Regions from separate parts of the Lysinibacillus sp. S1 genome, predicted to be linked through region 3. Evidence: a T-box and tRNA genes for the amino acid it is inferred to sense, from the RefSeq annotation. Region 3 holds a T-box; the other regions hold tRNA genes.
What was found. A T-box is a leader RNA that pairs with one kind of tRNA and senses whether it is charged. The one in region 3 lies ahead of trpS (tryptophan--tRNA ligase), so its partner is inferred to be a tRNA-Trp.
Positions count from the first base shown of each region.

Region 1: it encodes a tRNA-Trp, which carries the amino acid that the T-box ahead of trpS (tryptophan--tRNA ligase) is inferred to sense. The anticodon was not compared.
Region 2: it encodes a tRNA-Trp, which carries the amino acid that the T-box ahead of trpS (tryptophan--tRNA ligase) is inferred to sense. The anticodon was not compared.

Region 1 is NZ_CP173154.1:2,471,011-2,478,195, forward strand. It holds gene ACHZEU_RS12250 (MFS transporter) at 1-749, shown strand, start outside; gene ACHZEU_RS12255 (hypothetical protein) at 811-1,344, opposite strand; gene ACHZEU_RS12260 (nitric oxide synthase oxygenase) at 1,394-2,440, opposite strand; tRNA gene ACHZEU_RS12265 (tRNA-Glu) at 3,015-3,086, opposite strand; tRNA gene ACHZEU_RS12270 (tRNA-Asn) at 3,088-3,164, opposite strand; tRNA gene ACHZEU_RS12275 (tRNA-Ile) at 3,171-3,244, opposite strand; tRNA gene ACHZEU_RS12280 (tRNA-Gly) at 3,249-3,322, opposite strand; tRNA gene ACHZEU_RS12285 (tRNA-Phe) at 3,328-3,403, opposite strand; tRNA gene ACHZEU_RS12290 (tRNA-Ser) at 3,410-3,502, opposite strand; tRNA gene ACHZEU_RS12295 (tRNA-Ala) at 3,516-3,591, opposite strand; tRNA gene ACHZEU_RS12300 (tRNA-Pro) at 3,607-3,683, opposite strand; tRNA gene ACHZEU_RS12305 (tRNA-Arg) at 3,699-3,775, opposite strand; tRNA gene ACHZEU_RS12310 (tRNA-Lys) at 3,794-3,866, opposite strand; tRNA gene ACHZEU_RS12315 (tRNA-Gln) at 3,880-3,954, opposite strand; tRNA gene ACHZEU_RS12320 (tRNA-His) at 3,964-4,039, opposite strand; tRNA gene ACHZEU_RS12325 (tRNA-Trp) at 4,088-4,161, opposite strand; tRNA gene ACHZEU_RS12330 (tRNA-Tyr) at 4,166-4,249, opposite strand; tRNA gene ACHZEU_RS12335 (tRNA-Thr) at 4,257-4,332, opposite strand; tRNA gene ACHZEU_RS12340 (tRNA-Asp) at 4,341-4,416, opposite strand; tRNA gene ACHZEU_RS12345 (tRNA-Val) at 4,421-4,496, opposite strand; rRNA gene rrf (5S ribosomal RNA) at 4,508-4,623, opposite strand; rRNA gene ACHZEU_RS12355 (23S ribosomal RNA) at 4,691-7,185, opposite strand, start outside.
Region 2 is NZ_CP173154.1:3,478,555-3,492,727, forward strand. It holds rRNA gene ACHZEU_RS17260 (23S ribosomal RNA) at 1-2,605, shown strand, start outside; rRNA gene rrf (5S ribosomal RNA) at 2,718-2,833, shown strand; tRNA gene ACHZEU_RS17270 (tRNA-Asn) at 2,850-2,926, shown strand; tRNA gene ACHZEU_RS17275 (tRNA-Ser) at 2,932-3,023, shown strand; tRNA gene ACHZEU_RS17280 (tRNA-Glu) at 3,048-3,122, shown strand; tRNA gene ACHZEU_RS17285 (tRNA-Val) at 3,138-3,213, shown strand; tRNA gene ACHZEU_RS17290 (tRNA-Met) at 3,240-3,314, shown strand; tRNA gene ACHZEU_RS17295 (tRNA-Asp) at 3,318-3,393, shown strand; tRNA gene ACHZEU_RS17300 (tRNA-Phe) at 3,409-3,481, shown strand; tRNA gene ACHZEU_RS17305 (tRNA-Thr) at 3,494-3,569, shown strand; tRNA gene ACHZEU_RS17310 (tRNA-Tyr) at 3,579-3,662, shown strand; tRNA gene ACHZEU_RS17315 (tRNA-Trp) at 3,676-3,749, shown strand; tRNA gene ACHZEU_RS17320 (tRNA-His) at 3,762-3,837, shown strand; tRNA gene ACHZEU_RS17325 (tRNA-Gln) at 3,842-3,916, shown strand; tRNA gene ACHZEU_RS17330 (tRNA-Gly) at 3,922-3,996, shown strand; tRNA gene ACHZEU_RS17335 (tRNA-Cys) at 4,005-4,078, shown strand; tRNA gene ACHZEU_RS17340 (tRNA-Leu) at 4,126-4,206, shown strand; gene ACHZEU_RS17345 (PqqD family protein) at 5,099-5,359, shown strand; gene ACHZEU_RS17350 (lasso peptide biosynthesis B2 protein) at 5,352-5,774, shown strand; gene ACHZEU_RS17355 (asparagine synthase-related protein) at 5,783-7,498, shown strand; gene ACHZEU_RS17360 (hypothetical protein) at 7,574-7,813, shown strand; gene ACHZEU_RS17365 (hypothetical protein) at 8,121-8,441, shown strand; gene ACHZEU_RS17370 (hypothetical protein) at 8,580-8,927, shown strand; gene ACHZEU_RS17375 (MauE/DoxX family redox-associated membrane protein) at 8,924-9,415, shown strand; gene ACHZEU_RS17380 (hypothetical protein) at 9,418-9,930, shown strand; gene ACHZEU_RS17385 (ABC transporter ATP-binding protein) at 9,917-11,764, shown strand; gene ACHZEU_RS17390 (ABC transporter ATP-binding protein) at 11,742-12,542, shown strand; gene ACHZEU_RS17395 (ABC transporter permease) at 12,535-14,173, shown strand, end outside.
Region 3 is NZ_CP173154.1:1,964,039-1,974,319, forward strand. It holds gene pepF (oligoendopeptidase F) at 1-1,104, opposite strand, end outside; gene ACHZEU_RS10080 (competence protein CoiA) at 1,156-2,274, opposite strand; gene mecA (adaptor protein MecA) at 2,468-3,136, opposite strand; gene spxA (transcriptional regulator SpxA) at 3,570-3,965, opposite strand; T-box leader at 4,456-4,677, shown strand; gene trpS (tryptophan--tRNA ligase) at 4,793-5,782, shown strand; gene ACHZEU_RS10100 (hypothetical protein) at 5,785-6,006, opposite strand; gene fabF (beta-ketoacyl-ACP synthase II) at 6,113-7,354, opposite strand; gene ACHZEU_RS10110 (beta-ketoacyl-ACP synthase III) at 7,385-8,323, opposite strand; gene ACHZEU_RS10115 (YjzD family protein) at 8,789-8,983, shown strand; gene ACHZEU_RS10120 (ATP-dependent Clp protease ATP-binding subunit) at 9,033-10,281, opposite strand, start outside.

The DNA.
Region 1 (7,185 bases), 510 kb from region 3:
TGAATTTTACTGCTGGCCTTGGTGCTGGTATTAGCTATCCGATAGCTAATTCATCGTTAGGCTGGCAAGGTGCACTTTCCATTGCACTCATACTCGTTCTAATTACAATCTTAATTTGGATACCTCAACTAAAATCAAATAAACCGGAACCAGTTACTACATCTAAGAAGACCAGTACACCTTTATGGAAATCACCTGTTACTTGGGCTGTCACAGGGGCAATGGGTTTACAATCTTTATTATTCTACACAACAGCAGCTTGGATACCTGAGATCTATATTGCTCAAGGTTTAGCACCTGATAAAGCTGGCTGGATGTTTTCAATCATGCAATTCTCACAAGTACCAATGGCCTTAGCAGTGCCTATTATTGCTGGTAAAATGACTTCTCAACGCCCACTTGTATTGATGTTTACATCCTTCTATTTAGTAGGCTTTGTTGGGGTTGTCATGGAATGGACAAGTCTTGGGGTACTGTGGATGGTTCTTCTAGGGTTAGCAGGTGGTTCTTCATTCGCCCTAGCAATGATGTTCTTCACTCTCCGGACTCGTACTGCATTTGAAGCAGCAGATTTATCAGGCTTTGCGCAATCTTTGGGTTATTTATTTGCCGCAATTGGTCCTATTCTTTTTGGCTACTTGCATGATTTATTTGGCGGCTGGAATATTGCGGGATGGCTCTTTGTCGTTGTAGCAATGTTACTCTTCTTTTGCTCAATGAGAGCCTCTAAGGATGAATATGTGCATTAAAATTAAATAAAGCAGGTGGATTTGATTCCTCCATCTGCTCTATTTCTATAGTGTTTACACATTACTTAATTGTCGGGTTGCGGAGTAATGTTAGCAATTCAGCAAGGCATTCTGATGCTTCATTATTATGAGCTGTTATAGTAGAAAAAATAGGAACAGCCTCTTGTAAAAGCATATAACTATAATAGTAATAGCCTACAAAAGCTTGCTCCTCATAGCCCTTTGGCGTTTCTTTCTCCCACTCCTGCTCATCATTATCCTCATTTTCTATCCACAAATAGTTGACGTCTAATAGCTCCTGCATATTTTTAACAGTATTGACTGGGTCGAGATAATCCTTGGTAATAGCATGTGCCACAGCTAAATATAACTGTACCTCTTGTAAGGAGACAACCTCTAATTTTTTACGAGTAAGCTTTTTTAGCAGGACAAGCAAAACCCATGGTGTCACCTGCCACAGTGTACCTTGATGTTCAATTAATTCAGCTAGTTGTGTGTATTGCTCCTGTTCTATCAGCTTAGGAATGGCTGTACCTCTACCATAAGGTGTCGTCAATTGTCTCCATGGGATATTGGGAATTTGCTGATCTAACATAGTAAGCCCTCTCTCATCAAAAGTATCGAAAGTAAACAATTCTTTTACACTAATAGCATGGTTTTTGATAAAAATAATTTGGTGTATGATAAATATTTACATAGGGTTTATGGAATATATGAGTTGTGGCAGGGGAAAGTGGTGGGATTAACCATGTCCAGTTGCCTGTAACTTCTCTTCCTGTTGATTTTTCTGCCTCCTCAAACAATTTAAACTGCTGAGCTGCTGTATGATGATCAACAATGCTCACACCATCTTCTTTAAATGAGTGAAGAACAGCAATATTAAGTTCTACTAAAGCACGATCACGCCAAAGAGACGCTTGTTTGGTTGTATCAAGATTAAAAATCTCTGCAATTGCAGGTAACATATTATAACGATCATGATCTGCTAAATTTCGTGCGCCAATCTCTGTTCCCATATACCAGCCGTTAAATGGAGCTGCTTGAAAATCAATTCCAGCCATTTGAAAACGCATACTCGAAATAATAGGTACGGCATACCACTTCATTCCTAATTTTTCCACATCGTTTGACTCTGGATGACGGATTGAGACCTCTACTATATTTTCTTCAGGAATTACAAACATTTGAGGAGCACGATTATCTACCTGTATAACGAGTGGTAGTACATCAAAATCAGTTCCTTTACCTCTCCATCCTAACGACTCACACACTTTTGTAAATTTAATGGACTGTGAATCTCCAATAATGCCTGCATCTGTTTCATAGCCTGCATAACGAATTAGTTGATGATTCCAAATCCGTACTCTATCTGAAGCAAACACTGTTATAGTTGGACGAATTTTCCCATGATTTGTCGCATAATCAATATGTTCTAGTAATTTTTGAAAAATAGCCTTTTCATCTAAAACATCACGTGCATCTACCACATGCAGTGACTGCCAAAACAGACGTCCAATACACTTATTGCTATTTCGCCATGCCACACGTGCGCCAAAAACTAGCTCCTCTGTTGTTGGGTGATATTTACCTGCATCCTTAACTGCCTGTAATCTATTCTTTAACCAAAGTTCTGATTCATTTTGTTCTGTCTGATATAGACTTAAAAATTGCTGTATCTCCTGTATATTCATATCGATTCCTCCACTTATCCTCATATTAGAGGAACAAAACAACAAGCACCATGAAAATAGTAATTGAAAAAACATACATATTTTATATATGAAATAGTTTGTTCATATTTACTCTATAGACTCTCTTTCGTAAGAGAATGTAAGGGAGAAAGATTTTAATTATTATAAAAAGGCTACAGTAGTCATGTAGCCTTTTTCAGGGGGTTGTAGAACAAAGAAATCAATAGAATTTTTGTAAATGGTGAAAAAGCTATACGTTCTGGGCTACTTACTTGCTGCTGTTGCTTCGCTTTCGCATAGAGCAGAACCAGTTTCACAAATTCTCTGGCCAGGATTTCGCCTGTATCGCTATACTAGAGAAGTCGTCAAGCAGCCTTCACAAAAGTATTGACCATGGAAGTGTACGTGGTAAGTGAAACGGCTTATAGGATGCCCATAGTAAGATGCTAGGGGAATTAAATTCAGTCCCTCACCTTGCAAATAGGTCTTTTTCTGCTATTGCATTATCTTTTATCGTTTAAAGAACAGGAGAATAGAAAAAAGCATGTAACACACATCTGTGCTACATGCTTGATGACCCGTACGGGATTCGAACCCGTGTTACCGCCGTGAAAGGGCGGTGTCTTAACCACTTGACCAACGGGCCGTGGCTCCGAAGGCAGGACTCGAACCTGCGACAACCTGATTAACAGTCAGGTGCTACTACCAACTGAGCTACTTCGGAATAATATGGGCCTAAATGGACTCGAACCATCGACCTCACGCTTATCAGGCGTGCGCTCTAACCAGCTGAGCTATAGGCCCATTTTGGAGCGGGTGATGAGAATCGAACTCACGACATCAGCTTGGAAGGCTGAGGTTTTACCATTAAACTACACCCGCAATAATGGTGGGTCAGGACGGAATCGAACCGCCGACACTTAGAGCTTCAATCTAATGCTCTACCAACTGAGCTACTGACCCGAAAAATGGAGGAGGTAGAGGGATTCGAACCCCCGCGCGGTGTTACCCGCCTGTCGGTTTTCAAGACCGATCCCTTCAGCCAGACTTGGGTATACCTCCAAAAATATTACAATGGTGGAGCCTAGCGGGATCGAACCGCTGACCTCCTGCGTGCAAGGCAGGCGCTCTCCCAGCTGAGCTAAGGCCCCATTTATCATGAAAGATGGTCGGAATGACAGGATTCGAACCTACGACCCCTTGGTCCCAAACCAAGTGCTCTACCAAGCTGAGCTACATTCCGTAAACATGATTTTATTGGCGCGCCCGACAGGAGTCGAACCCATAACCTTCTGATCCGTAGTCAGACGCTCTATCCAATTGAGCTACGGGCGCATGTTAATTAAAAAATGATGAGCCATGAAGGACTCGAACCTTCGACCCTCTGATTAAAAGTCAGATGCTCTACCAACTGAGCTAATGGCTCGTGAAATTAAAAATGGCTGGGGTACTAGGATTCGAACCTAGGCATGACGGAATCAAAATCCGTTGCCTTACCGCTTGGCTATACCCCAATTTTAAAATGGGGCGACTGATGGGAATCGAACCCACGAATGTCGGAACCACAATCCGATGCGTTAACCACTTCGCCACAATCGCCACTATATAGATTATATTAGCTGTATTATGAACGAGTACCTCAATACCTGGCAGGGGCAGTAGGAATCGAACCCACACCAAAGGTTTTGGAGACCTCTATTCTACCGTTGAACTATGCCCCTAAAATGGTGGAGGGGGACGGATTCGAACCGCCGAACCCTAAGGAGCGGATTTACAGTCCGCCGCGTTTAGCCACTTCGCTACCCCTCCAAGGGAATGGTGCCGGCGATAGGAGTCGAACCCACGACCTACTGATTACAAGTCAGTTGCTCTACCAACTGAGCTACACCGGCAATAATAATGGCGGTCCCGACCGGGATCGAACCGGCGATCTCCTGCGTGACAGGCAGGCATGTTAACCGCTACACCACGGGACCAAAATGGTGGAGGATGACGGGCTCGAACCGCCGACCCCCTGCTTGTAAGGCAGGTGCTCTCCCAGCTGAGCTAATCCTCCACAAAAAATAAGCGAAGCGACGTCCTACTCTCACAGGGGGAAGCCCCCAACTACCATCGGCGCTAAAGAGCTTAACTTCCGTGTTCGGTATGGGAACGGGTGTGACCTCTTTGCCATCATCACTTCACTTATTCAGCTGAAAGACTTATTCTTTCAAAACTAGATAAACGATACATTGAATGTTTCAAACTTTTTTGGTTAAGTCCTCGATCGATTAGTATTCGTCAGCTCCATGTGTCACCACACTTCCACCTCGAACCTATCTACCTCATCGTCTTTGAGGGATCTTACTTACTTGCGTAATGGGAAATCTCATCTTGAGGGGGGCTTCATGCTTAGATGCTTTCAGCACTTATCCCGTCCACACATAGCTACCCAGCGATGCCTTTGGCAAGACAACTGGTACACCAGCGGTGTGTCCATCCCGGTCCTCTCGTACTAAGGACAGCTCCTCTCAAATTTCCTACGCCCACGACGGATAGGGACCGAACTGTCTCACGACGTTCTGAACCCAGCTCGCGTACCGCTTTAATGGGCGAACAGCCCAACCCTTGGGACCGACTACAGCCCCAGGATGCGATGAGCCGACATCGAGGTGCCAAACCTCCCCGTCGATGTGGACTCTTGGGGGAGATAAGCCTGTTATCCCCGGGGTAGCTTTTATCCGTTGAGCGATGGCCCTTCCATGCGGAACCACCGGATCACTAAGCCCGTCTTTCGACCCTGCTCGACTTGTAGGTCTCGCAGTCAAGCTCCCTTGTGCCTTTACACTCTACGAATGATTTCCAACCATTCTGAGGGAACCTTTGGGCGCCTCCGTTACCTTTTAGGAGGCGACCGCCCCAGTCAAACTGTCCGCCTGACACTGTCTCCTGCCCCGCTAAGGGGCATGGGTTAGAATTTCAATACAACCAGGGTAGTATCCCACCGACGCCTCCTTCGAAGCTGGCGCTCCGAGATCTCTGGCTCCTACCTATCCTGTACAAGTTGTACCAAAATTCAATATCAGGCTACAGTAAAGCTCCACGGGGTCTTTCCGTCCTGTCGCGGGTAACCTGCATCTTCACAGGTACTATAATTTCACCGAGTCTCTCGTTGAGACAGTGCCCAGATCGTTACGCCTTTCGTGCGGGTCGGAACTTACCCGACAAGGAATTTCGCTACCTTAGGACCGTTATAGTTACGGCCGCCGTTTACTGGGGCTTCAATTCGCAGCTTCGCTTGCGCTAACCACTCCTCTTAACCTTCCAGCACCGGGCAGGCGTCAGCCCCTATACGTCACCTTACGGTTTTGCAGAGACCTGTGTTTTTGCTAAACAGTCGCCTGGGCCTATTCACTGCGGCTCTCATGCGCTTGCACGCTCAAGAGCACCCCTTCTCCCGAAGTTACGGGGTCATTTTGCCGAGTTCCTTAACGAGAGTTCTCTCGCACACCTTAGGATTCTCTCCTCGACTACCTGTGTCGGTTTGCGGTACGGGCACCTCTCACCTCGATAGAGGCTTTTCTTGGCAGTGTGAAATCAGGAACTTCGTCCATACGGACTCGCCATCACAGCTCAACGTTACAGTGTGCGGATTTGCCTACACACACGCCTTACTGCTTGGACGCGCACAACCAACGGCGCGCTTACCCTATCCTACTGCGTCCCCCCATTTCTCAAACGGTGAGGAGGTGGTACAGGAATATCAACCTGTTGTCCATCGCCTACGCCTATCGGCCTCGGCTTAGGTCCCGACTAACCCTGAGCGGACGAGCCTTCCTCAGGAAACCTTAGTCATACGGTGGACGGGATTCTCACCCGTCTTTCGCTACTCATACCGGCATTCTCACTTCTAAGCGCTCCACCAGTCCTTCCGATCTGACTTCAACGCACTTAGAACGCTCTCCTACCACTGACATCGTAGATGTCAATCCACAGCTTCGGTGAATCGTTTAGCCCCGATACATTTTCGGCGCAGCGTCACTCGACCAGTGAGCTATTACGCACTCTTTAAATGATGGCTGCTTCTAAGCCAACATCCTGGTTGTCTGTGCAACGCCACATCCTTTTCCACTTAACGATTACTTTGGGACCTTAGCTGGTGGTCTGGGCTGTTTCCCTTTTGACTACGGATCTTATCACTCGCAGTCTGACTCCCGTGTATAAATATCTGGCATTCGGAGTTTGTCTGAATTCGGTAAACCGGGATGGCCCCCTAGTCCAAACAGTGCTCTACCTCCAGTATTCTCATCACGAGGCTAGCCCTAAAGCTATTTCGGAGAGAACCAGCTATCTCCAAGTTCGATTGGAATTTCTCCGCTACCCACACCTCATCCCCGCACTTTTCAACGTGCGTGGGTTCGGGCCTCCAGTAAGTGTTACCTCACCTTCACCCTGGACATGGGTAGATCACCTGGTTTCGGGTCTACGACCACGTACTATTTCGCCCTATTCAGACTCGCTTTCGCTGCGGCTCCGCCTTCTAAAGCTTAACCTTGCACGTAATCGTAACTCGCCGGTTCATTCTACAAAAGGCACGCTATCACCCATTAACGGGCTCTAACTACTTGTAGGCACACGGTTTCAGGATCTCTTTCACTCCCCTTCCGGGGTGCTTTTCACCTTTCCCTCACGGTACTGGTTCACTATCGGTCACTAGGTAGTATTTAGCCTTGGGAGATGGTCCTCCCGGATTCCGACGGAATTTC
Region 2 (14,173 bases), 1.5 Mb from region 3:
AAAGAGCGAGTTAGATGAAGCGACTTGGAAAGGTCCGCCAGAGCAGGTAAAAGCCCTGTAGTCGAAAGTTCGTTCTCTCCTGAGTGGATCCTGAGTACGGCGGAACACGTGAAATTCCGTCGGAATCCGGGAGGACCATCTCCCAAGGCTAAATACTACCTAGTGACCGATAGTGAACCAGTACCGTGAGGGAAAGGTGAAAAGCACCCCGGAAGGGGAGTGAAAGAGATCCTGAAACCGTGTGCCTACAAGTAGTTAGAGCCCGTTAATGGGTGATAGCGTGCCTTTTGTAGAATGAACCGGCGAGTTACGATTACGTGCGAGGTTAAGCTTTAGAAGGCGGAGCCGCAGCGAAAGCGAGTCTGAATAGGGCGAAATAGTACGTGGTCGTAGACCCGAAACCAGGTGATCTACCCATGTCCAGGGTGAAGGTGAGGTAACACTTACTGGAGGCCCGAACCCACGCACGTTGAAAAGTGCGGGGATGAGGTGTGGGTAGCGGAGAAATTCCAATCGAACTTGGAGATAGCTGGTTCTCTCCGAAATAGCTTTAGGGCTAGCCTCGTGATGAGAATACTGGAGGTAGAGCACTGTTTGGACTAGGGGGCCATCCCGGTTTACCGAATTCAGACAAACTCCGAATGCCAGATATTTATACACGGGAGTCAGACTGCGAGTGATAAGATCCGTAGTCAAAAGGGAAACAGCCCAGACCACCAGCTAAGGTCCCAAAGTAATCGTTAAGTGGAAAAGGATGTGGCGTTGCACAGACAACCAGGATGTTGGCTTAGAAGCAGCCATCATTTAAAGAGTGCGTAATAGCTCACTGGTCGAGTGACGCTGCGCCGAAAATGTATCGGGGCTAAACGATTCACCGAAGCTGTGGATTGACATCTACGATGTCAGTGGTAGGAGAGCGTTCTAAGTGCGTTGAAGTCAGATCGGAAGGACTGGTGGAGCGCTTAGAAGTGAGAATGCCGGTATGAGTAGCGAAAGACGGGTGAGAATCCCGTCCACCGTATGACTAAGGTTTCCTGAGGAAGGCTCGTCCGCTCAGGGTTAGTCGGGACCTAAGCCGAGGCCGATAGGCGTAGGCGATGGACAACAGGTTGATATTCCTGTACCACCTCCTCACCGTTTGAGAAATGGGGGGACGCAGTAGGATAGGGTAAGCGCGCCGTTGGTTGTGCGCGTCCAAGCAGTAAGGCGTGTGTGTAGGCAAATCCGCACACTGTAACGTTGAGCTGTGATGGCGAGTCCGTATGGACGAAGTTCCTGATTTCACACTGCCAAGAAAAGCCTCTATCGAGGTGAGAGGTGCCCGTACCGCAAACCGACACAGGTAGTCGAGGAGAGAATCCTAAGGTGTGCGAGAGAACTCTCGTTAAGGAACTCGGCAAAATGACCCCGTAACTTCGGGAGAAGGGGTGCTCTTGAGCGTGCAAGCGCATGAGAGCCGCAGTGAATAGGCCCAGGCGACTGTTTAGCAAAAACACAGGTCTCTGCAAAACCGTAAGGTGACGTATAGGGGCTGACGCCTGCCCGGTGCTGGAAGGTTAAGAGGAGTGGTTAGCGCAAGCGAAGCTGCGAATTGAAGCCCCAGTAAACGGCGGCCGTAACTATAACGGTCCTAAGGTAGCGAAATTCCTTGTCGGGTAAGTTCCGACCCGCACGAAAGGCGTAACGATCTGGGCACTGTCTCAACGAGAGACTCGGTGAAATTATAGTACCTGTGAAGATGCAGGTTACCCGCGACAGGACGGAAAGACCCCGTGGAGCTTTACTGTAGCCTGATATTGAATTTTGGTACAACTTGTACAGGATAGGTAGGAGCCAGAGATCTCGGAGCGCCAGCTTCGAAGGAGGCGTCGGTGGGATACTACCCTGGTTGTATTGAAATTCTAACCCATGCCCCTTAGCGGGGCAGGAGACAGTGTCAGGCGGACAGTTTGACTGGGGCGGTCGCCTCCTAAAAGGTAACGGAGGCGCCCAAAGGTTCCCTCAGAATGGTTGGAAATCATTCGTAGAGTGTAAAGGCACAAGGGAGCTTGACTGCGAGACCTACAAGTCGAGCAGGGTCGAAAGACGGGCTTAGTGATCCGGTGGTTCCGCATGGAAGGGCCATCGCTCAACGGATAAAAGCTACCCCGGGGATAACAGGCTTATCTCCCCCAAGAGTCCACATCGACGGGGAGGTTTGGCACCTCGATGTCGGCTCATCGCATCCTGGGGCTGTAGTCGGTCCCAAGGGTTGGGCTGTTCGCCCATTAAAGCGGTACGCGAGCTGGGTTCAGAACGTCGTGAGACAGTTCGGTCCCTATCCGTCGTGGGCGTAGGAAATTTGAGAGGAGCTGTCCTTAGTACGAGAGGACCGGGATGGACACACCGCTGGTGTACCAGTTGTCTTGCCAAAGGCATCGCTGGGTAGCTATGTGTGGACGGGATAAGTGCTGAAAGCATCTAAGCATGAAGCCCCCCTCAAGATGAGATTTCCCATTACGCAAGTAAGTAAGATCCCTCAAAGACGATGAGGTAGATAGGTTCGAGGTGGAAGTGTGGTGACACATGGAGCTGACGAATACTAATCGATCGAGGACTTAACCAAAAAAGTTTGAAACATTCAATGCACCGTTTATCCAGTTTTGAAAGAATAAAATATTAGAATATACTTGTAATTTTTATAAGATATGTTATAATAAGTATTGTCTTTCAAATAGTCTAGTGATGATGGCAAAGAGGTCACACCCGTTCCCATACCGAACACGGAAGTTAAGCTCTTTAGCGCCGATGGTAGTTGGGGGCTTCCCCCTGTGAGAGTAGGACGTCGCTAGGCTATATACTAAAATTATTCCGAAGTAGCTCAGTTGGTAGTAGCACCTGACTGTTAATCAGGTTGTCGCAGGTTCGAGTCCTGCCTTCGGAGCCATTCTTGGAGAGTTGTCCGAGTGGCCGAAGGAGCACGATTGGAAATCGTGTAGGCGGTTAACACTGTCTCAAGGGTTCAAATCCCTTACTCTCCGCCAGCACTTTGATGTGTTCCAAACGATGGCCCCTTGGTCAAGTGGTTAAGACACCGCCCTTTCACGGCGGTAACACGGGTTCGAATCCCGTAGGGGTCACCAATTCAATACCCAGATGGAGGATTAGCTCAGCTGGGAGAGCATCTGCCTTACAAGCAGAGGGTCGGCGGTTCGAGCCCGTCATCCTCCACCATTATTTTAACAATATTATAGTATTATCGCGGGGTGGAGCAGTGGTAGCTCGTCGGGCTCATAACCCGAAGGTCGTTGGTTCAAATCCAGCCCCCGCAACCAAATGGTCCCGTGGTGTAGCGGTTAACATGCCTGCCTGTCACGCAGGAGATCGCCGGTTCGATCCCGGTCGGGACCGCCATTTATTTTAAAATATGGGTCAGTAGCTCAGTTGGTAGAGCATTAGATTGAAGCTCTAAGTGTCGGCGGTTCGATTCCGTCCTGACCCATCTTATTTTTTTGCCGGTTTAGCTCAGCAGGTAGAGCAACTGACTTGTAATCAGTAGGTCGTGGGTTCGATTCCTATAGCCGGCACCAGATATTCCCGGAGGGGTAGCGAAGTGGCTAAACGCGGCGGACTGTAAATCCGCTCCTTAGGGTTCGGCGGTTCGAATCCGTCCCCCTCCACCAGTTTTATTATTTTAGGGGCATAGTTCAACGGTAGAATAGAGGTCTCCAAAACCTTTGGTGTGGGTTCGATTCCTACTGCCCCTGCCAATTAATTTTATGGCGATTGTGGCGAAGTGGTTAACGCACCGGATTGTGGTTCCGGCATTCGTGGGTTCGATTCCCATCAGTCGCCCCATTGTTGGGGTATAGCCAAGCGGTAAGGCAACGGATTTTGATTCCGTCATGCCTAGGTTCGAATCCTAGTACCCCAGCCATTTTTGCGGAAGTAGTTCAGTGGTAGAACACCACCTTGCCAAGGTGGGGGTCGCGAGTTCGAACCTCGTCTTCCGCTCCATGTATGACGGCGGCATAGCCAAGTGGTAAGGCACGGGTCTGCAACACCCTTATCACCGGTTCAAATCCGGTTGCCGCCTCCATATTTTAACTGTTAATCGGTTTATCCGATTTTTTTTATCTCCATTATGCCGGTGTGGCGGAATTGGCAGACGCGCACGACTCAAAATCGTGTTCCTTTGGAGTGTCGGTTCGACCCCGACCACCGGTATCATCAAATTAATAAAAATTAAGAAAGCTCATAAATCTTGATATAACAGGGTTTATGAGCTTTTTATATTAGGGGAATTGCAACAGGTTTAGAAAGAGAAGGATTCTTTTTGAAGAAAAGGTCAACGAGAATAAAAAAAGTATAGAAAATTCATTGGAAGAGAATAGTATGAGTTTTAACATAGAAGTTACTCATGGGTTTGAATCTCCAAAGGAATCATTAGAAACATAATTAAAACAAGAATGTTTATATTAGCATTCTTGTTTTTTTATGTGATAAAACATTGTGTGTCAGAACGTTCGCTATGATAGACTAAGCAGTTATGTTTATGTAAAACAGGTAAATTTGTTTTACAAATTTTACAGGGCTTTAGAGGGTAATAAATATCTTTACAATATTTTTCTATAAAGGTTGTGCCATTTTAGACGCCTGAAAAGAATAGGTTTATCCTATAGATTTTAGGTAAAAGACAAAGACATCTGTTTCAACATCAATAATTTTTTGAACTTTGGTGGAGAGAGAATATTTTCTTTTATACATTGATTTTTAGATTTCTATTTTTAAGATCTTTCATGGACCAATAAAACCCTACGAGTTGCATCTTCTAGTTGATTGAAAGTTAACAATCAACTAGAAGGTGCAGTTTTTATATATGTGTTGAGTGATGGACTTGATGTGGATGTAATCGATAGCACAAGAGTTGTCATTTTACTCCACTACATTTATATAATCATAAACGTAATGGAGTAAGTAGAAAAAATACGGTTATGTGGAAGAAAGAAGATGATAAGAGTAAAGAGACTGTTAGAGCTTATGACTGTGTATAGTAGTAATACAGGAACAGTATTAAAGGATTGTTCACAATGTAAAAGAGGAGGAAGTGGTAAAAGGGATGCGTGTAAAAAAATCAAAGTATCTTCTTTCCTATAAAGAAGAGGATGAATATCTAATTATTAATATTTATACGAATCAAATTTACGCACTAGATAAATTTAGTTCATTTATTTGGGAAGAGTTTGATAAAACACCAATAGTCTCTGATATTTCCAAATTAATAGCTAAAAGGACAAATGAAGATATTTTAATTATTCAAAAGGATTTAGATGGATTTTTAAATTCGTTGTCAAAAGGAGGTTTAATTAAATTTGTATAATATTTTATATTTATACAAAGAATTAATATTTTTAGATTTCCAAATACGGAGAAAAGGTTTTGATGAAGTCTTTAGACGCTATATAAAAAAATATACTATAGAGGGTTCTAAAGAGATTTTTACTGAGGAGAATTCTGAAGAGATTTTGGAGTGGTTTATTCTTTTAGACCAAGTTTGCTGTTGGTATCCTAGGAAAGCAGATTGTATACACAAAACGTTAATTGGTTATAAGATACTTCAATCTAAGTATGGTATACCAGTAAACATGGTAATAGGGATAAAAAAATTTCCCTTAGAGGCACATGCCTGGATTCAATATCAGGGCCACAATCTATTTGAAGAAATGGAAAATCTTGATTCGTTGAAAGTGATTATAGATTCAAACTCGTATATGAAGGGAGTTGAACTTAGGTGAATTGGTATGTGTTTGAATTTATGGATAATTCGGAGGGAGAAGTGGATAAAAATGGACATCTTAAGATCAACAGTAAATCAAAAGTAAATTATTTCAACACATCCTCACAGAACTTTGTTTTGAAAGCAGCATATGCTCAAAATACGACCCCATATGTGTTTTTTGAAAATAATGATGTGTTAATAGTGGGAGACATTGTGATATACAATATTTTGAATCATGGTGTATATGAAAATGTTGATTGGACTGAGCAAGAATTACTCACTAATTTAATTTCCCTTTATAACACATTTGGTTTGGATTTTGTGAAGCGTTTAGATGGCGAGTTTTCATTTGTTCTATTTGATAAAAAGAATTTAACATTAATGGCCTGTAGAGATACCTTGGGGGTAAAAAGGCTCTTTTATTTAAAAACCGATACAAAATTAGTAGTTGCGAGCGATATCTTTCTATTGAAAAGTTATCTAAATACACCTGAGTTGAACGGTGTTTACTTTCAAGAATATCTAAATGCAAAAGGAATTGTTGATTCCTATTTAACGCCATATAAAGAGATCTTGCGTTTACCGAGTGGGAATATGTTTGTTTATGAAAATAAGGAAATTAACCTAATAAACTATGTGAATTATGATGAATTATTTTCTGATAAATGGATGATGAAGGAGACAACTATAAATCGGGAAGCGTTAATTGAAGAATTCGAAAGTATTTTGAACAAAGCAGTTTTGAGGAGAGTACGGAAAAGCGAGCGAAATACGGTGTTATTAAGCGGTGGCTTAGACTCAACTACTATTTTTAATGTGTCAAAACGATTGGGGCATAGATACGGAGAAATTAATTCGGTAAGCGTTGTTTTTGATGAATTAAAGGAATGCGATGAAAGTGCATATATAACGGAATTATTAGAACAATATAATTCTAAAGGTACTTTTCTAAATTATGATTCAGTATTGATGTATGAAGATCTTCGGAATAATATATTACGTTTTGACGAACCGTATGCTACTGCTCCTACATGTGAATTTATTTCTCCCTTAATAGAGTCAAGTGTGAACAATAATACATATAGTATCCTAACAGGTTATGGTGGTGACCAACTTTTAACGAATCCGCCGTATTTATTAAGAGATTACGTTAGAGAAGGAAAAATAAAGGATATGTTCGGCGATTTAACTAAATATTGTATGTATACAAATATGTCTGCTTTTAAAGGATTACGTGAGTACATCATTCAACCACATCCTTTTAGTAGAACAACTAAAAATAAACGGAATCATGCTAGAAATTTATTGCATCAAATGTTAAATGCAAAAGCCAATCATTATATGGATAGGGCGATAGGTGGCTTTTATGGTGCGGATATAAAACATCCTTTTTTAGATAGGGAGTTAATTTCTTTTATGATTAAAATCCCTAGTCATATTCTCTTTGATCCTTTCTACACGAAAAAAATTTTAAGAGACTCTCAGAAAAATAAGTTACCTGACAGTATTCGACTGCGTATAAATAAAACATCACACATTGCTCATACATTAAAGAGTATAAGGAAAAATTGGAATTCAATTTATTCTAATGTAAAGTCACCTTTAGTTGTCTCAAAGTTAGGTCTTTGTTCCGAAAAGTTTTGGGAAGAAAATTTATATAAGTGGAGAAATGGTTTGTTGATAGATGAGGCTTTTTTATTACTGTTCTCCATTGAAGTATGGATTATGCAAGAAGTGTAATGAATCAATATTAATAAGGAGGCTGTTAGTGTAGGTGTATTGTGCTATTTCTAAGGGTTGCAGGAGGAAATAATTATGTTAATGACATATAGCAAACCAATGCTTTTAGATAGTGGAAATAGTTCGGAAATCATTAAAGGTCAATGTGGCTGGGGTAAAGAATTGCCATTTTTTGATGAAACAGGTGCTGTAAAAGGTAGTTATAGAAGACGTAAATATAGAACCGAACCATGTTATGGTCCTGGAGTTGTAAATATATGTTACGTTTGTAAGACTGAAACGGTTAGTTGTTCTGCAGAAAAAGATGACTGCTAACTTATAAATAGGTTAATACCAAAACTATTTTATTTATTTCGATGTTAACTGTAATTAATGTTCTACTTTTTTATTACATAAAAGTTGTAACAGGAATGTATAGTCAAGAACAGGTTTTGGTGAAGAGTCTACGATGAATCGTTATGGTTCTATAGCAGAAAATAAATACAAAAACTAAATTTGCCCTATAGTAATAGCACAATACTCCTACAAAATGTGAAATGAACGTTTTCATATTTTTCTAACTGATAAATAAAGTATGACACTAATTTTCGGGATTGTATTTTTGATTTTCTTTTTTTACAATTTGACAAAATTAAGAAACTGCATTGATTTTCAGCGGAGATTTATACAGATTGAGCAAATAGATTTCCTGGAAAAGGGAAGAACATATTTGATTTCGGATGAAAATAACATTTTTGATAACTTATATGTTTTGAATGCTTTTTATCGTAGAATTTCAAAAAAGAGAGAAGTTATTTTGATAAAAGTGTTATTTGAAAACGATAACGAGATAAAAGTCGAACATTTGATGAAATTAAATCAATTGCAAATTGAAGAAATTCCAGTATTACTATATATGGGTGAAAAATATTATTGGGAAGATATAATGAATTTTTCTTCATAAGGTAAATCTCTTTGAAACAATATAAAATTTTGTGTGTATTTTACTATTAAAATCCTTGTATATTAAAGGATTTTAATAGTGGCTTGAAAGAAAAGGAGTTGACTGAATATCATTATTGTTTATCTGGTTGTAGCAATTATTTTTCTAAAAAACGGATTCAATAAAGTTTTTAAAATTTATCATTATTACGTGGCGATAAATGAAAAAATAACAATATCTCCGATATTCGTAAGCATTTTAGTGAGTTTAGATGTGCTTGTAGGTATCTCCTTATTAATTCAATTTGTGAATGTTTACATATGTATGACCGCTGTAATGTTGCAATTGTTCAATCTTTTTTTACTGTTTAAACCTTCTAAAGGAGGAAAGACACGTAACTGTGGTTGTTTTGAAAACATACCTATCAATATAAATATAAAAAATTTAGGATACAATTATGTGAAATTCACATTAACTTTCTTAATTTTTTTAGGAGAGATACTATGATTTATATTTTTTGTTATGGTTCTGCTTTAGTATTGATACTTTCTGGGATTTCTAAATTAATCTCACATTCAAATACAAAGCAGTTTTTTTTAAAGTATATTCCTATCAATGATATTTTAATTACATTTTTGGCATTGTTATTCCCATTATTTGAAATTGTAATAGGTGTCAGTTTGTTTATTTATGCTCACCCTATACTTTATATTAGTGCCTTATCTTTAATTTTACTCTTTATAATTATTAATTCGTATGCACTTATTAATAAGATAGAAGAGGACTGTAAATGTTTCGGCAATTTAATTCCAACTAAGACAGGACTGGGTGGCTTAATACAAAGTCTATGCATGTTTTTCAGTATAGTGCCACTACTCTATTTTGATAAAGGTAATATGAATATACTTGACTTTGGCAATATATTTTATCTCGTACCTGTTCTTTTATGGTTCATCACTTTAATAATTATTAGAAGAAACGTAGAGGTGGTGTAACGATGGACATGGAAATTTATTATGCTTTCGTCATCATTTCTTGTGTATTAATGCTTAGCATTTTGATTTCATTAAGAACTAGACGAGTGCTAAATGTAGAAAAATGGGGACCGATGGAAAAAAACGTTTTTCCGTTGATTCCATTGAAGAATAAACAATTTGAATCTGTTAAAGTTCAAGATATTATGAATGAGATTAATGTGCAGACTTTAGTATTTATTGATAGTCAGTGTTCTGCTTGTAAAGCAACATTAAAAAAACTCAATTTTTTAATTCCTGTTAAAAAAGAAAAGTATATTTTTATAGCAACGGATACGATAGAAAATCGGGATAACCTGAGCTATTTAGAGGATGAATATATTTATTTTATAGAAGAAGAAATTCTTTCTAATCAGTTAAAAATAGATGTCTTTCCAATGTATCTAGTTTTGAATACTAATAATTTTGTAGTAGAGAAGAAAGGAATCGCAAGTTTAGAAAATCTTTTGGATGTGAATGACTATGAAGTTGAATGAATTAAAATTCCATGAGAAAGATCGACCTGTTAGAGACTTTTTCTATTCACAGTATTTTTATTTGAAAAATATTTGGAGAGAACAAAAGAGCATATTTCTTTTTTTAACTATTTTAAGCATAATAACTTCTATTATGTTACCTTTAGAAATTTTGCTACAGAAAAGGTTGATAGATCAACTAACGGTGGTGCAGAAAATTCCTAATGAATTGGGGTTTGTGTTAGTTCTCCTTGTAGCAATAACGTTTCTTAGTCTATTTGGACAACTATCTGGAAAAATTCAAGATTATCTATTTCGAAAAATTTCTTTAAGAGTGAATTATTTATTTAAAGCGATGTTAAACAAAAAAGTAACTAGCGTTTCTTTAGAAAACTTTGAGTCTAGCTTTTTTTACAATCAAGTGAATCTGGCAGCCAAAGCATTGGAAGGAAATGGGTTAGGTACAACATATTCTTTTTTGCAGATCATTACAAGTGTATTTTCGTTATTTTCAGTTTTTGCGATTTTAATGGCTATTCATTGGACATTACCTTTAACTGTGCTTTTATCAACAATTCCCGGGGTTGTCATTGTTTTTTTTAGCAAACTTAAAAATTATAAAGTTGAAAAAAACGTTGTATTTAAAGAAAGAGAGCTTTCTTATACAGAATCCCTTTTTTTTGACAAAAGCTATTTAAAGGAAATTAAAGTGTATACATTGAGTGATTATTTACTGGAAAAATGGAAAAAACTTTATTTTTATACGATGAACAAGAGACTTGAAGTGACAAAGTGGGAACTGAAAAATAGTGCAGTGATGATACTATTTGTAGGAGTTATCAATACAGGTGTATCTGTATTCTTTGTTTATCAACTAGTAGAGAACGCTTTAACAATAGGGAGTTATGTGGCGTTAACTGCAGCTATAATTACTTTACAGGGCATTTTTGCTCAAATTGGTGCACATATAGCTTCTATTTTTGAAGCAGCTATTTATAATAATGCATTAATCAAGTTGTTGAAAATAGAACATTTTGATGACGAAAAGAGAGAAGAAATTAATTCTATTGAAACGATTGATATTAAAAATGGCACTTTCAACTATCCTTATTCTGATATTTCAGCTTTTTCAAAATTGAACTTTTCAATACGAAGAGGAGAAAAAATTTCGATTGTAGGTGGAAACGGTTCAGGGAAAACAACACTCGCCCATTGTTTAGTAGGATTATTCAATTTGACAGAAGGAACGATTTTAGTAAATGGAGAAAATATGACCGACATTGATAAATCTAGTTTACATAAACAAGTTGCTGTTGTTTTTCAAACATTCCCTAAATATATGTATTCCTTAAGAGAAAATATTGGTTTTGGCAATGTAGATGACATGGAGAATGACCAGAAAATATGGGATGTCATAAGAAAAGTAGGATTGGGACATAAATTATCAATCCATAATGTTGACTTAGATACTTATTTATCTAAAGAAATGGATGGCGGAATTGATCTATCTGGGGGAGAATGGCAAAAAATAGCTTTAGGACGAGCGCTAATGAAGGATGTTAGTTTGATTTTGTTGGATGAACCTACAGCGTCATTAGATCCTCATTCAGAATTAAAAACACTTGAATTATTTGATAGCATGACAGATGATAAAACAACGATTACGATTACACATAGAATCGGACCCACGAAATTATCAGATAAGATTATCGTAATGGATAAGGGGAAAATTGAAGAAATTGGTACTTTTGATGAATTAATAAATAATAAAGGATTATTTTATCGTATGCATCAAGCCCAATCCAAATGGTATGAGCGAAAGGAGCATTTTCATGAAACCGTTGAAACTACATGAGACACAAAATATGAAAGAAACCCCATTAGTAGTGATGAAAAATGTGTCAAAGGAATTTCAGTCAAAGGATTTTATTGTACAAGCACTAGATACAATCAATTGTGAAATTTACCAAAACGAAATCGTAGCAATAATGGGTACGAGTGGTTCAGGGAAAAGTACATTACTTAATATTTTAGCTGCTTTAGACAAACCTACACATGGGGAATTAATGTTTCAAGGTGTACCAATGATTGAGCAATTTCAAGAACCGATAGCATCGGAATTTAGAAAACGAAATATAGGTTTTATATTTCAAAATTTTAACTTATTAGATGAATTGACGGTATCAGATAATGTGGCTCTGCCTTTAATTTTGCTAGATGAGGACTCTAAAAAAATTGCGCAAAAGGTGAAAGATGTTTTAACAAAAATGTCAATTAGTGATTTAGCTGTGAAGAAACCACATGAATTATCTGGTGGGCAAAAACAACGAGTGGCTATATCACGAGCGATTATTGCCAATCCGCTATTATTACTGGCAGATGAGCCAACAGGGGCCTTAGATGTGAATACAACTAATGATATTTTAACAACACTTGTTCAATTGAAAAATCTAACAAATCAAACAATTATATTGGTAACACATGATCCACATGTATCGACTTATGCTGATCGTGTACTATTCTTTCATAAAGGGAAATTAGTAGATAGTTATATCAATCAAGTAAATAGCGATAATTTATCGATGATTTTTGACAAATTTAAAAACATACAGAGGAGTTATCTCAATGTATGATTTAAAGAATATTGCTTGGAAACTTTGTAGAGCTGCTAAAATACAAGTAATCATTGCCATACAAGTTGTAGCACTCGCTGTTTGTTTAATTGCAACAATGTTGATCTATGTTGAAAATGCACGAACAGAAATGGAAGACAATATTCGTAACTTGTATGGGGATGTGGATATTTCTGCTGGTTATAACCTTTCATCTAGTCAAGAGTCTAGTCAATGGATTACGAAAGAAAGTTTTAATCAGATTAAAACTTTAGAAGAAGTCGAGCTTGTGGAACCGATTTTACTACAATTTACATCTATTGATAAGATTGAAGGAGCCTATACATTAGGTGTTACAAATGGGCATTTAACAAAAGGATTTTATCATTTGAACGACATACCGAAAGATAATGAAGTTATTATTTCACATTCGTTATCAAAAACATTAAATAAGTCTGTTTCAGATTCAATTATGGTAAATGGTAAGCCGTTTCTTATAAAAGGAGTGCTATCTCCTAATGAATATGGAGAAGATGCGCCTATTCTCTATATGGACATTGATTCTTTGAAAATTGTAAGTAGTATTCCATCGGATGTAAAAGGCTTGTTTGTCATGATTAAAACAACGGATGTGTGGCAGACAGCTACTGTATTACATCAATTTTTCCCAAATATACGTGTAGATATAACGAAAGAAACGGACTGGGTACAAGCAAATTTAAATTCCTTACTCGTTTTCATCATGATGTTAGTGTTTAGTATTATCATTATTAGTGGTCTATTATTGAAGTCCACTTTTTCATTATTATTTAGTCGTTTACAAGCCCAATTTTTCGTTTTAAGAACAATGGGAGCAACGACAGGGCAACTAAAAAAGATTGTCAACTATCAATCGACTATCATATTACTAATAGGTGTGGGGACAGGCACAATCAGTAGCCTTTTGTTGCTAAAATTCGTTGTCCCATCTTTGGTTGAGATGGTTGGCTTACCACAAGCCCATTTTAACATTCCTGTTGTCTATTTTTCAGCAATTTTACTTGCTATTTATTTCTTACTCTACATGTTTGTGTTTGTTCAAGTAGCGAGGGTAACTAAAATATTACCTTTAGCAATGAAAAGAAATTATGAGTTTAAATCATATCATTGGACGAAATGGAAGACCGTACTTACTTTTATAGTAGGTGTGATGTCCTTACTTATTCTTGCACAAGGTATTTTGCAAAATGATGCAATTCAATCAATTATTCTCATTTTTACTGGAAGTGTATGTATCATAGGTTGTCTATTCTTTTTATTCCCATATATGATAGTATACACATTGAAAAAATATTCTTCCTGGATTCATCGCTATTTAGGAAACAAAGCGCACTATGTAAAAATTCAATTCATCCCTAATTTAAGTAACTATGTTCCTGTTGTTTGTATATTAGCGATTTTGATTATGATTATTACGTTTAATGGTACATTTTTGAAATCTATTGTACAATCCGAGGAAACAACGATTGAAAAAACCTATCCGTATGAAGTAGCGATTGATAATCCTTATTTTGAAAATATTTCTTATAATGATATAGAGTTATTGCGAAAAAAAATTTCAATAAAAGAAATACAATTAGATAGTAAGGGTAGTTCTTTTCTCACTAATAATG
Region 3 (10,281 bases):
TGAAGAATAGGCTCCACTACGCTTCCCTTTATTCTCTAAAACATCGACCCAGCGGTTATCCAGTCCATTTTGAACGATGCTTTGATATTCCTCCCCTAATGGAGCTAAAGCCTTTACTAAAATATCTTTCGCTTCATCATAAGAGACCTTCATTTCCACCTCTTTAACTAGTGGCGCAAATAAATCCCACATATGCAATTCGTCTACACCCAATAATTTCTTACGCAACGAAATATAACGTTGCATAGCTGGTAAATGCTTATGAATTGTTTCCACCAGCTGATCATAGACATTTTCAGGAATGAAGTTATTAGACATGGCAGCGTGGCGTGCAGATTCATAATGACGAATTCGAGCACTTACATTATGCTTCTTTACATTACCAGTTAGCGTAGCCGAGAACGTATTTTTAAACTTGCCGTATGTTTCGTACATAGCCTTAAATGCGCCTTCACGTACAGAGCGATCCTTGCTCTCTAAAAACTTGATATAATTACCATGCGTAAGTTGTACTTCTTCTCCCTCTTCATTTTTCACATGAGGGAATACCATATCGGCATTGTTTAACATGCTGAATGTATTCGAAGCTGTACCTGTCACCTCAGACATTTGCGCTAGCAATGCCTCCTGTTCGGCTGGTAATACATGTGGACGTGCCATTGTAATTTCTTTTAAAGATTGCTTATATAGTTCTAGGTCTTGATTTTCTGTTAAGTAGCGTTCAATCGTTTCTTCACTTAATGACAGAATTTCTGGCGTTAAATAGGAAAGGCCAGCTGAGATACTCGTTGCCAATGTTTGAATACGGCTGTTCATATCTTGATAAAAGCTATTTGTAGTATCTTGATCATAGCGCATATGAGCATATGTGTAGAGCTTCATTGCACGTTCATATATATGATCATGATACTGTAAAGCTGCTAATAATGCCTCTGCCCCATTATTTAAAGTACCTGCATAGCTAGGTGCTTGTTTAGCAAGCTCTGCAACCTCCTTCAATTCCTCTTCCCAAGCTGCATCTGTTGCAAAGATGTCTTCTAAGCGCCATGTTAATTCTTCTGGTACTTCTTTTCGAACCAAAACCTGATTACTGTTACTAGCCATATATGCCAGCCCCCTTTATATGTGCTTTTTTCCTTTTACTCTCATATTTTCTCAGTATATTGTGGCAATTGCAAATAAATGTACATAGACTTGCTCACAATTATCTAGTAAACCATCCTCATGATGCATACGCTTAAGAAGATACCCATAATTTTGAATAGCCCTGAGTGCTTGTTCGGTTACTTCCAGTTGATGCTTACATAAAAAGTTTTCCATCTGCCCCTTTGTTAATTCAAATGGAAGACGTCCTAATTGTTTACTAAAATAAAACAGCATTATTTGCCACTCGCTCGTAAACAAAGGGATAGCTGCTCCTTCTTTCACTGGAATACCAATGTATGGTGGCAGAGCAGTAAGAGAAAGATTTAATTCATAGCAATTACGTAAAAATGGATCTTGTGCCCCCTTCTTGCTATGTAAAAGACGACTATGCGCAAATTGCCTACAAGTCTGTTTATAGAGCTGCCAATAGCGTTGAAATTCTTCTGGGGTAATACGTTGAGGTCTATAAAAAGGGAAATGTTGTAGATCGACCGAAATTTTCTGTACTTTACCTATGAAAGTATGCCCATGAACATGAAGAAGATTCGTCCAATAAACAAACTGGGCTGTCACCGGGTTGTACGTCAATAAATATGGTAAATCCGTTGTCGTTATAAACGCCTTTTGCAAGAGTGGAGAGATTCTAATTTTTCTGATGCCGTTGACAGCTTCTTTGCCTTGTGGAGTTTGAAAAAGCCAAATTGCTTGTATATCGTTTCTTTCATAGCCCATTGTTCGTTGGTGCCATTTTTCATGAGAGATAGTACTACATTGAAATTCAACTGCAAACTGCTCCTTATCGAGTGTAACAAGCAAATCTGGGCGCTGAGAAACCTCCTTTAAATATGGTTCTAGTTTCACCTGATGTCCATGCTTTTGGAGCCACTCATATAATTGCACTTTACCTTGTAAATGTATTTTAGATTCACCTTCTGCGAACAGCTGTGAACATTGATTTTTTGTGAAGTGAGCAAAGTGGGGAATATTATAGTTACCTATTTTCAATTGAACTTGTTCTAAACATTGAGGGCAATAAAATTTCATTTGCCGCCTATATCGCTGTAAAGCTTTCCTCGTATATTGATATGGGAGAAATAGTTGCTGTTGATTGTTATAGGCAATCAGCATAGTATCAGCTCCTTTTTAGCCAACTATAATAGAATGGATTTTCACTAACAAAAATAAAGCACCTTTTTCTTGAAATTTTAAAAATGCGCTCTTATTCAAGCTCTTTGATGCTGAAAACATAAAAAAGGACTGTAGCGAAACTCGATTCATTTACGAGTTTCACTACAGTCTAAAATAATTAGTATTTCATTGCCTATGCAAAGTATTTTCGAACTGTTTCAAAGCAATTGAATTTCATAATCTTTTCACCGTACTCCTCTAGACGATGAATTGTAAAATTGGATGGTGTTAAAAATTCCTTGATAACTGCATTTCTATCATGACGATTTAAATCCTCATCTGCGTTTCCGAAATCAACAACTAGATAGTACCAATTTTCATATTTGAATAATGAGGAATCCACTAATTCGTCTGTCATTCGTTTTGCGACAGGGATTAACTCATCAATATCTTTAAATTTATAAACATAAATGTCTGTATCCATAAATAATTCTGACTCATCCATGTCACCAAATTGAGTTAGTTGGCTAAGAAGATCCTCTCCAACTTCATCGAATGGTGCAAACATATCTTTGTGTTCATCAAAATTCGAATGACCATCTAATGTTTCACCGTCTTTTAAAATATGTGCACGTGTGACAATGATTTCTAAGCCTACTTCAGATGCATTGATATGAATCCAAATCGGACCCTCTACATCAAAATAATCCTCCGTGTTTACTTCATCAATCATATCCCAAAAAAGTTGTTCACCCTTTGCTCGATTGTACCAAATTTCTTCACGACTATAGCCGCGATCCTCTATATCATTGTACGTAATAAAGAGCTTGAGTGTATTTTCATTTACACGTTCGATGTCCACTAGACCTCATCTCCCTTCACTGTCATATGTCGAAAAACAGTTTGTTTCATTAGTATGCTTTTATTCTTTGTTTTTAACCTTCATACTGCATTTGTTTTTCAACCTTTGACCACACTACAGTAAAACCATCGAGTAACCGTAAACATGAATTTTTGTGTTCACAGTTGTCTCTAACTCTATTGTATGCTGTTCTGTCATAAAATGAAAAGGATATACACCGTTTCACAGAAGATATTTGAATTATTGAAATTGTAGTAAACTATTTAACTTAAATCAAGTTTAACATACTTTTACGGAAATATATGACTTTTCCCTATTAATTATTATACTTCATATAGAAGGTTTTACAGAAGTAAAACATAAAAAAAAGATGTCACAACATGTATTCCACATCTGTAACATCTATTACATATATTATTCAGAATAGAAAGGTTTAATTCACCATTCGTTGCGCTTCTTGTAATTGATATGCTCGAACTTTTCGAGGTAAGAAACGACGAATTTCATCTTCATTGTAGCCAACCTGCAGACGTTTTTCATCTAAAATGATTGGTCTACGTASTAMGCCAGGATATTCCTGAATTAATTCATATAAACGTTGTAATGGTAAGCTTTCAACATCCACATTTAATTTTTGGAATATTTTAGAACGAGTGGAAATGATTTCATCAGTTYCATCTTCTGTCATTCGTAAAATTTTTTTTATTTCACTTATKCTAAGCGGTTCAGAAAATATATTACGTTCTGTATATGGAATTTCGTGCTCCTCTAACCAAGCTTTTGCTTTACGACAAGAGGTACAACTTGGTGATGTAAATAGGGTTACGATCATTCTGACACATCCTTTCATTTAAAAATCATTATCTATAAACCAGAACCAATGTGTTAAATTAGAATTAATGTAATGTAAAATACACAGTACCATTATACAGTACTCAGCTGTATTTGAATATAGTTCCAATAAAAAAATCTGAACCTATCCATAAATATTCTGTCTATTCATACAGCTTTCAAATATGATGTATTTTCTTCAAACTTATGTGCTACTACTACCATTCCCATTTTTAAAGCATTTTAAACATCTAAACAGATATCTCAGTTGTTCTCATTTAAGAAAAATAATCGAGAAAATTGTCAATCCCATGTGTACATCCAAACAATTTTTTAATAAAAAATTATAAATTTATAACAAAATTACATAACAAAAAAAGCATATAATTTTTTCTAGAAAAAAAACACCGTCAAAAGTCTGACTTTACACAAAGGAATCTTTATAATATAATTCTTTGCAATCAAATCAATTTGAACAATTTAAATTGAGAAAAACGCTGACGAAGAGTAGTACATATGCTAATTCACGTATAGAGAGTCTGTGGTTGCTGTAAACAGATCGTGGATGCATGTGGAATGGACTTCCGAGTTAGCTTTGTGAACGCTACTTGAAGCTATTAGCAAAGCTCGTCCCTTCACGTTACGAAGCTGAGTGGCCTTTTTAGGCAAGCTGGGTGGTACCGCGGATTCAAACATCATTCGTCCCTTCATTAGAAAAATCTAATGAGGACGCATGATGTTTTTTTGTCTTCATCACCAAGTTGAAAGGTGAAGACAACGCTGTGACACAAGTTACAGCAATTGAATTCGAGGAGGAATTTTTTAATGACAACTATTTTTTCTGGCGTACAGCCTACAGGTATCGTAACATTAGGGAACTATTTAGGAGCATTCAAGCAGTTCCCGGCACTACAAGATGAAGGAAACGCTATTTATTGTATCGTTGATCAACATGCCATCACTGTTGCACAAGATCCTAAAGAATTACGAGAAAGTATTCGTAAGCTTGCTGCTACCTACATTGCTACTGGCATTGACCCTAAAAAATCGACATTATTTATTCAATCAGAGGTGCCAGCGCATGCTCAGGCAGGATGGATGTTACAATGTGTTGCGTCTATCGGTGAGCTAGAACGTATGACACAATTCAAAGATAAATCACATGGTAAGGAAAGCGTATCTGCTGCTCTTTTAACATATCCACCGCTAATGGCTGCAGACATTCTACTTTATAATACAAATATTGTCCCTGTCGGCGATGATCAGAAGCAGCATATTGAGCTAACTCGTGACCTTGCAGAACGCTTTAACAAACGCTTTGGCGATGTTTTAACAATTCCTGAAATTCAATTACCTAAAGCTGGCGCACGCATTAAATCCTTACAAGAGCCAACAAAGAAAATGAGTAAATCAGATCCAAATACGAAAGCGACAATTCGCTTATTAGATACTGCGAAAGACATTGAGAAAAAAATTAAATCAGCTGTAACTGACTCTGACGGCATCGTTGCATTTGATGTGGAAAATAAACCAGGTGTTTCAAATTTATTGACAATCGAATCAGCTATTTCAGGGGTAGCCGTTGAAGATTTAGTCAAAAAATATGAGGGAATTGGTTATGGTGGATTCAAGCAGGGTGTAGCAACAGCAGTAATTGAACACCTAACACCTATTCAAGAGAAATTCTATCATCTAGTAGAATCATCAGAATTAGATGTCATTCTAGATGAAGGTGCTGAAAAGGCGAATGCGATTGCTAGTGCTACATTAAAACGTATGGAAGATGCTATGGGTCTTGGTCGCGCACGTCGCTAAACTTACGGCTTGTCTGAGGATCGATCAAAGCCCAAATCAAGCACAACTGCGCAGATGATGATACAGGCTCCTACCGCCATATAAAATTCTGTTGTTTGAAAAATAAATTTGAAAACAACCTTCCATGAATAACCTAGTGTGCGGTAATTTAAATACAATATGAGCTTCCCTACAGAGAGGATCATTAAGCCATAACTTACTAAAAATAAAAAGAGACGAAACATAGTAATGGCATCCTTTCTATTTCTTCTTACTTATCATTTATTCACAAAACTATAAAAAAAGACGTCAGCCATTTAAATTTGGCTGACGTTTTTTTATGTTTATCTATTATGCTTCATATTTTTTGAATAGGAGACTTGCATTATGACCACCAAAACCAAGAGAATTACTCATTGCATATTGAATATTTGCTTCTCTTGCTTCGTTTGGAACATAATCTAAATCACATTCAGGATCAGGATCTTTTAAATTGATTGTAGGTGGTAAAATCCCTTCTTTAAGGGCTAATGCTGTTAAAATAGCTTCCACACCACCTGCTCCTCCTAATAAGTGACCCGTCATAGATTTTGTTGAGCTCATTGCAAGGTTATACGCATGATCACCAAAAGCAGTTTTCACAGCTTGTGTTTCGAATAAATCGTTATATGGCGTACTTGTACCATGGGCATTAATATAATCAACTTGTGATGGCTCTACGCCACCATCTGTTAATGCTTGCGTCATCGCACGTGCTGCACCTTCACCCTCTGGAGCTGGAGCCGTAATGTGATGCGCATCCCCAGTTGCACCATAACCTAAAACTTCAGCATAGATTTTGGCACCACGAGCTTTTGCATGTTCATATTCTTCTAAAATGACAATACCCGCTCCTTCTCCGATAATAAAGCCATCTCGGTTTTTATCGAATGGGCGACATGCAGCTTGTGGATCTTGATTTAATGATAGTGCTGTATTGGCACAAAAACCTGCAACCGCCATTGTTACGATTGGTGATTCAGCACCACCAGAAATCATAACATCAGCATCTCCACGCTCAATTACTTTAAAGGCATCACCAATAGAGTTTGTGCCTGAAGCACATGCCGTTACAGAACAAGAATTTATCCCCTTTGCACCAAAGTGAATAGAGACTTGGCCCGATGCCATATCAGGAATCATCATTGGGATAAAGAAAGGACTAACACGTCTTGCGCCACGCTCTTGGAATGTTAAAAATTGTTGTTCATATGTTTCCATCCCACCGATACCAGAACCAATCCATACACCTGCACGTGGAGCTAGCTCTTCATCAATTGTTAGCTGTGCATCTTCCATTGCCATAATAGAAGCCGCTAATGCGTATTGTGTGAAGCGATCCATTTTACGTGCTTCTTTACGATCAATGTATTTTTCAATATCAAAGTCCTTTACTTCTGCGGCGATTTTTGCGGCAAAAAGATCTTTATTTAAACGTGTCAGCTCACCAATGCCAGATTTACCAGCTTTAATGTTTGCCCATGTTTCTTCGATGCTATTTCCTAGTGGTGTAACTGCGCCAATTCCTGTAATTACTACTCGTCTTTTACTCATTGTCTTACTCCCCTCAAGCATTTTTCCTACTTATTTTCCCCATCTCATGGCTACGGCACCCCATGTTAAGCCGCCACCAAAACCTACAAGGACTAATAAATCATCCTCTTTAATCTTACCTGCTTCGAGCTCATCTACCAAGGAAATACCAATAGATGCTGCTGAAGTATTTCCGTATTTATGAATCGTTTTTGACATTTTTTCTGGTGGTAGCTCTAAACGCTCACGTGCAGATTCCATAATACGTATATTTGCCTGATGTGGCACTAGGAAATCAACGTCTTCTTTTGTTAATCCCGCTTTCTCTAATACATTAACAGCCGATTCACCCATTTGTCGAACAGCAAATTTAAACACTTCACGACCATTCATCGCAATTGTATCTTGCTTCGTTAAATAAAGATTCTTTCCGCCTGTACCATCTGCACCAAGTTCAAAGGATAGAATACCTCTACCTTCAGAGACTTGCCCAATGATAGCTGCACTGGCACCATCGCCAAATAATACAGCTGTATTGCGATCTTCCCAATCAACGACTTTAGACAGCTTTTCAACACCTACTACTAAGACATATTTATAAGCATTTGCCTCAACAAAGTGCTTTGCTGTCACTAAACTATATATAAATCCTGCACATGCTGCTGCTTGATCCATTGCTGCAGCATTTACTGCTCCGATTTGTTCCTGAATCATACAAGCTACACTTGGAAAAGTTTGATCCTGTGTGACAGTTGCTACAAGAATTAAACCAATTTCCTCAGGCGTAATACCCGCATTTGCAATAGCTTCTTTTGCAGCAGCTACTGCCAAATCTGAAGTTTCCTGATCATCTGCCGCAAAATGACGTTCTTCAATGCCTGTTCGAGTACGAATCCATTCATCAGAAGTATCCATGATTTTTTCCAAATCAAAATTTGTAACGACCTTCTCAGGAACATATTTGCCTATTCCTATAATACCAGCGTTCATATAGCAACCCCTCAGCTTTCTTACTATCAATTATTAGTAACTGGTCATAATTATAACGCATATAAAAGGAATGACGCAAGATGATTTAAAATTTATGCGGCTGAGGGTAGTGTTCTTTGAATATAGAAGTGAAGAATTTTATGGAATGAGGTTATTCTGTTTAGAGCTTTATCTAACGTACTTTGTTGAGCTTGTTCATTATTTTTCAAAGCACCTTGCATCATGTATGAGCGGTGTTCTTCCCTTTTGGAGCACTTTTCACCCGCTTAGGAGCGCATTCCCCTATTTCAGAGCTGTTCCTAAATACTTTACATTACTAAACATAAAATACTAAATCGCATATTTGTTGTGACAAAATCGCCATGTTTCACATAAATGGTTCATTTTTTTTTGATTTATGTTATGATATGATAATGAATATGAGTAAAACCTTATGATGAAAAAAGTTCGGTTGAGGTGAAATTAATGCAATATATCGTAACGTTCATATGGTCATTCCTACTAGTTTCTATGTTAAACTACGTAGTCAGCTCTGTACTTGGTGTACCATTTGATTTCAAAACTGGGGCAATCGTTTCTGTTGTATTCTCCATCCTTATCTTTATTATTGGAGCAATCATTCCAAACGACCCTACACCAGAAGCTGCAGACCATCATTAATTCAGCTAGAAAAAGCCTGTTCAGCTTCATGCCGAACAGGTTTTTTCTGTTATTTTTCCACAACACATTGACCCTCATGCATTTTCACATGCAACGTCTCCCCTGGTAAAACTTCTCCGCGTAATAGTTCTTTAGCAACGGCTGTTTCGATATGTCGCTGTACAAAGCGTTTTAGTGGTCTTGCTCCAAATTGGGCATCTGCACCTTGCTCTACTACCCAATCAATGACTTCTTGCTCGACAGATAAAGTAATTTCTTGCTCTGCGACACGTTTAATCAATTGCTCCACATACTTCCAGGCAATCGCAGTAAAATGTTTAGTAGATAATGCATGGAAGAAGATGATATCATCCATTCTGTTTAATAGCTCAGGTTTAAAATGTTGTCGTAGGGCTGACATGACTAAGTCCTCCACAGCCGCATCATTTTCCTTTGCCTCCATTAAATAACTTGATCCAATATTCGAAGTTAAAATGACTACTGTATTTGTAAAATTCACCATTCGTCCCTGACTATCTGTAATGCGCCCATCATCTAAAATTTGCAATAAAATGTTCGCCACATCAGGATGAGCTTTTTCAATCTCGTCTAGTAGCACCACAGAATAAGGATTTCGGCGAACTGCTTCCGTTAGCTGTCCACCTTCCTCATAGCCCACATAGCCTGGAGGAGCCCCAACAAGTCGAGACACACTATGTTTCTCCATGTATTCACTCATATCAATCCGAATAAAGTGATCTTCTGAATCAAATAACTGTGCAGCAAGTGCCTTGGCAAGTTCTGTTTTACCTACACCAGTTGGACCTAAAAATAAAAAGCTACCAATAGGTCGGTGTGGATCTTTGATACCTGCACGTGCACGCCATACCGCTTCTGTCACTAATTGAACTGCTGTATCTTGTCCAACCACACGTTCATGTAATGTATCCTTTAAACGTAATAGTTTTTCACGCTCACCCTCTACTAATTTTGTTACAGGGATTCCTGTCCAACGTGAAACAATTGCAGCGATTTCATCTGCTGTTACCTCTTCACGTAAAATACGAGATTCTGCACCGTTCTCTAATTCCTTTTCAAGTACCTGAATGTCTTTTTCAAGTGTTGGAATTTTACCATGACGTAATTCAGCAGCTTTATTTAGATCATATTTACTTTCTGCCTCATCTAGATCACGACGATATTTATCCAATGTTTCACGTTTTTTCTGAATATCGTGTAGTTTTTCTTTTTCTGCTTCCCATTGTTGTCGCATGCCCTTAGATGATTCTTTTAACTTAGTTAATTCTTCGCGTAATTGC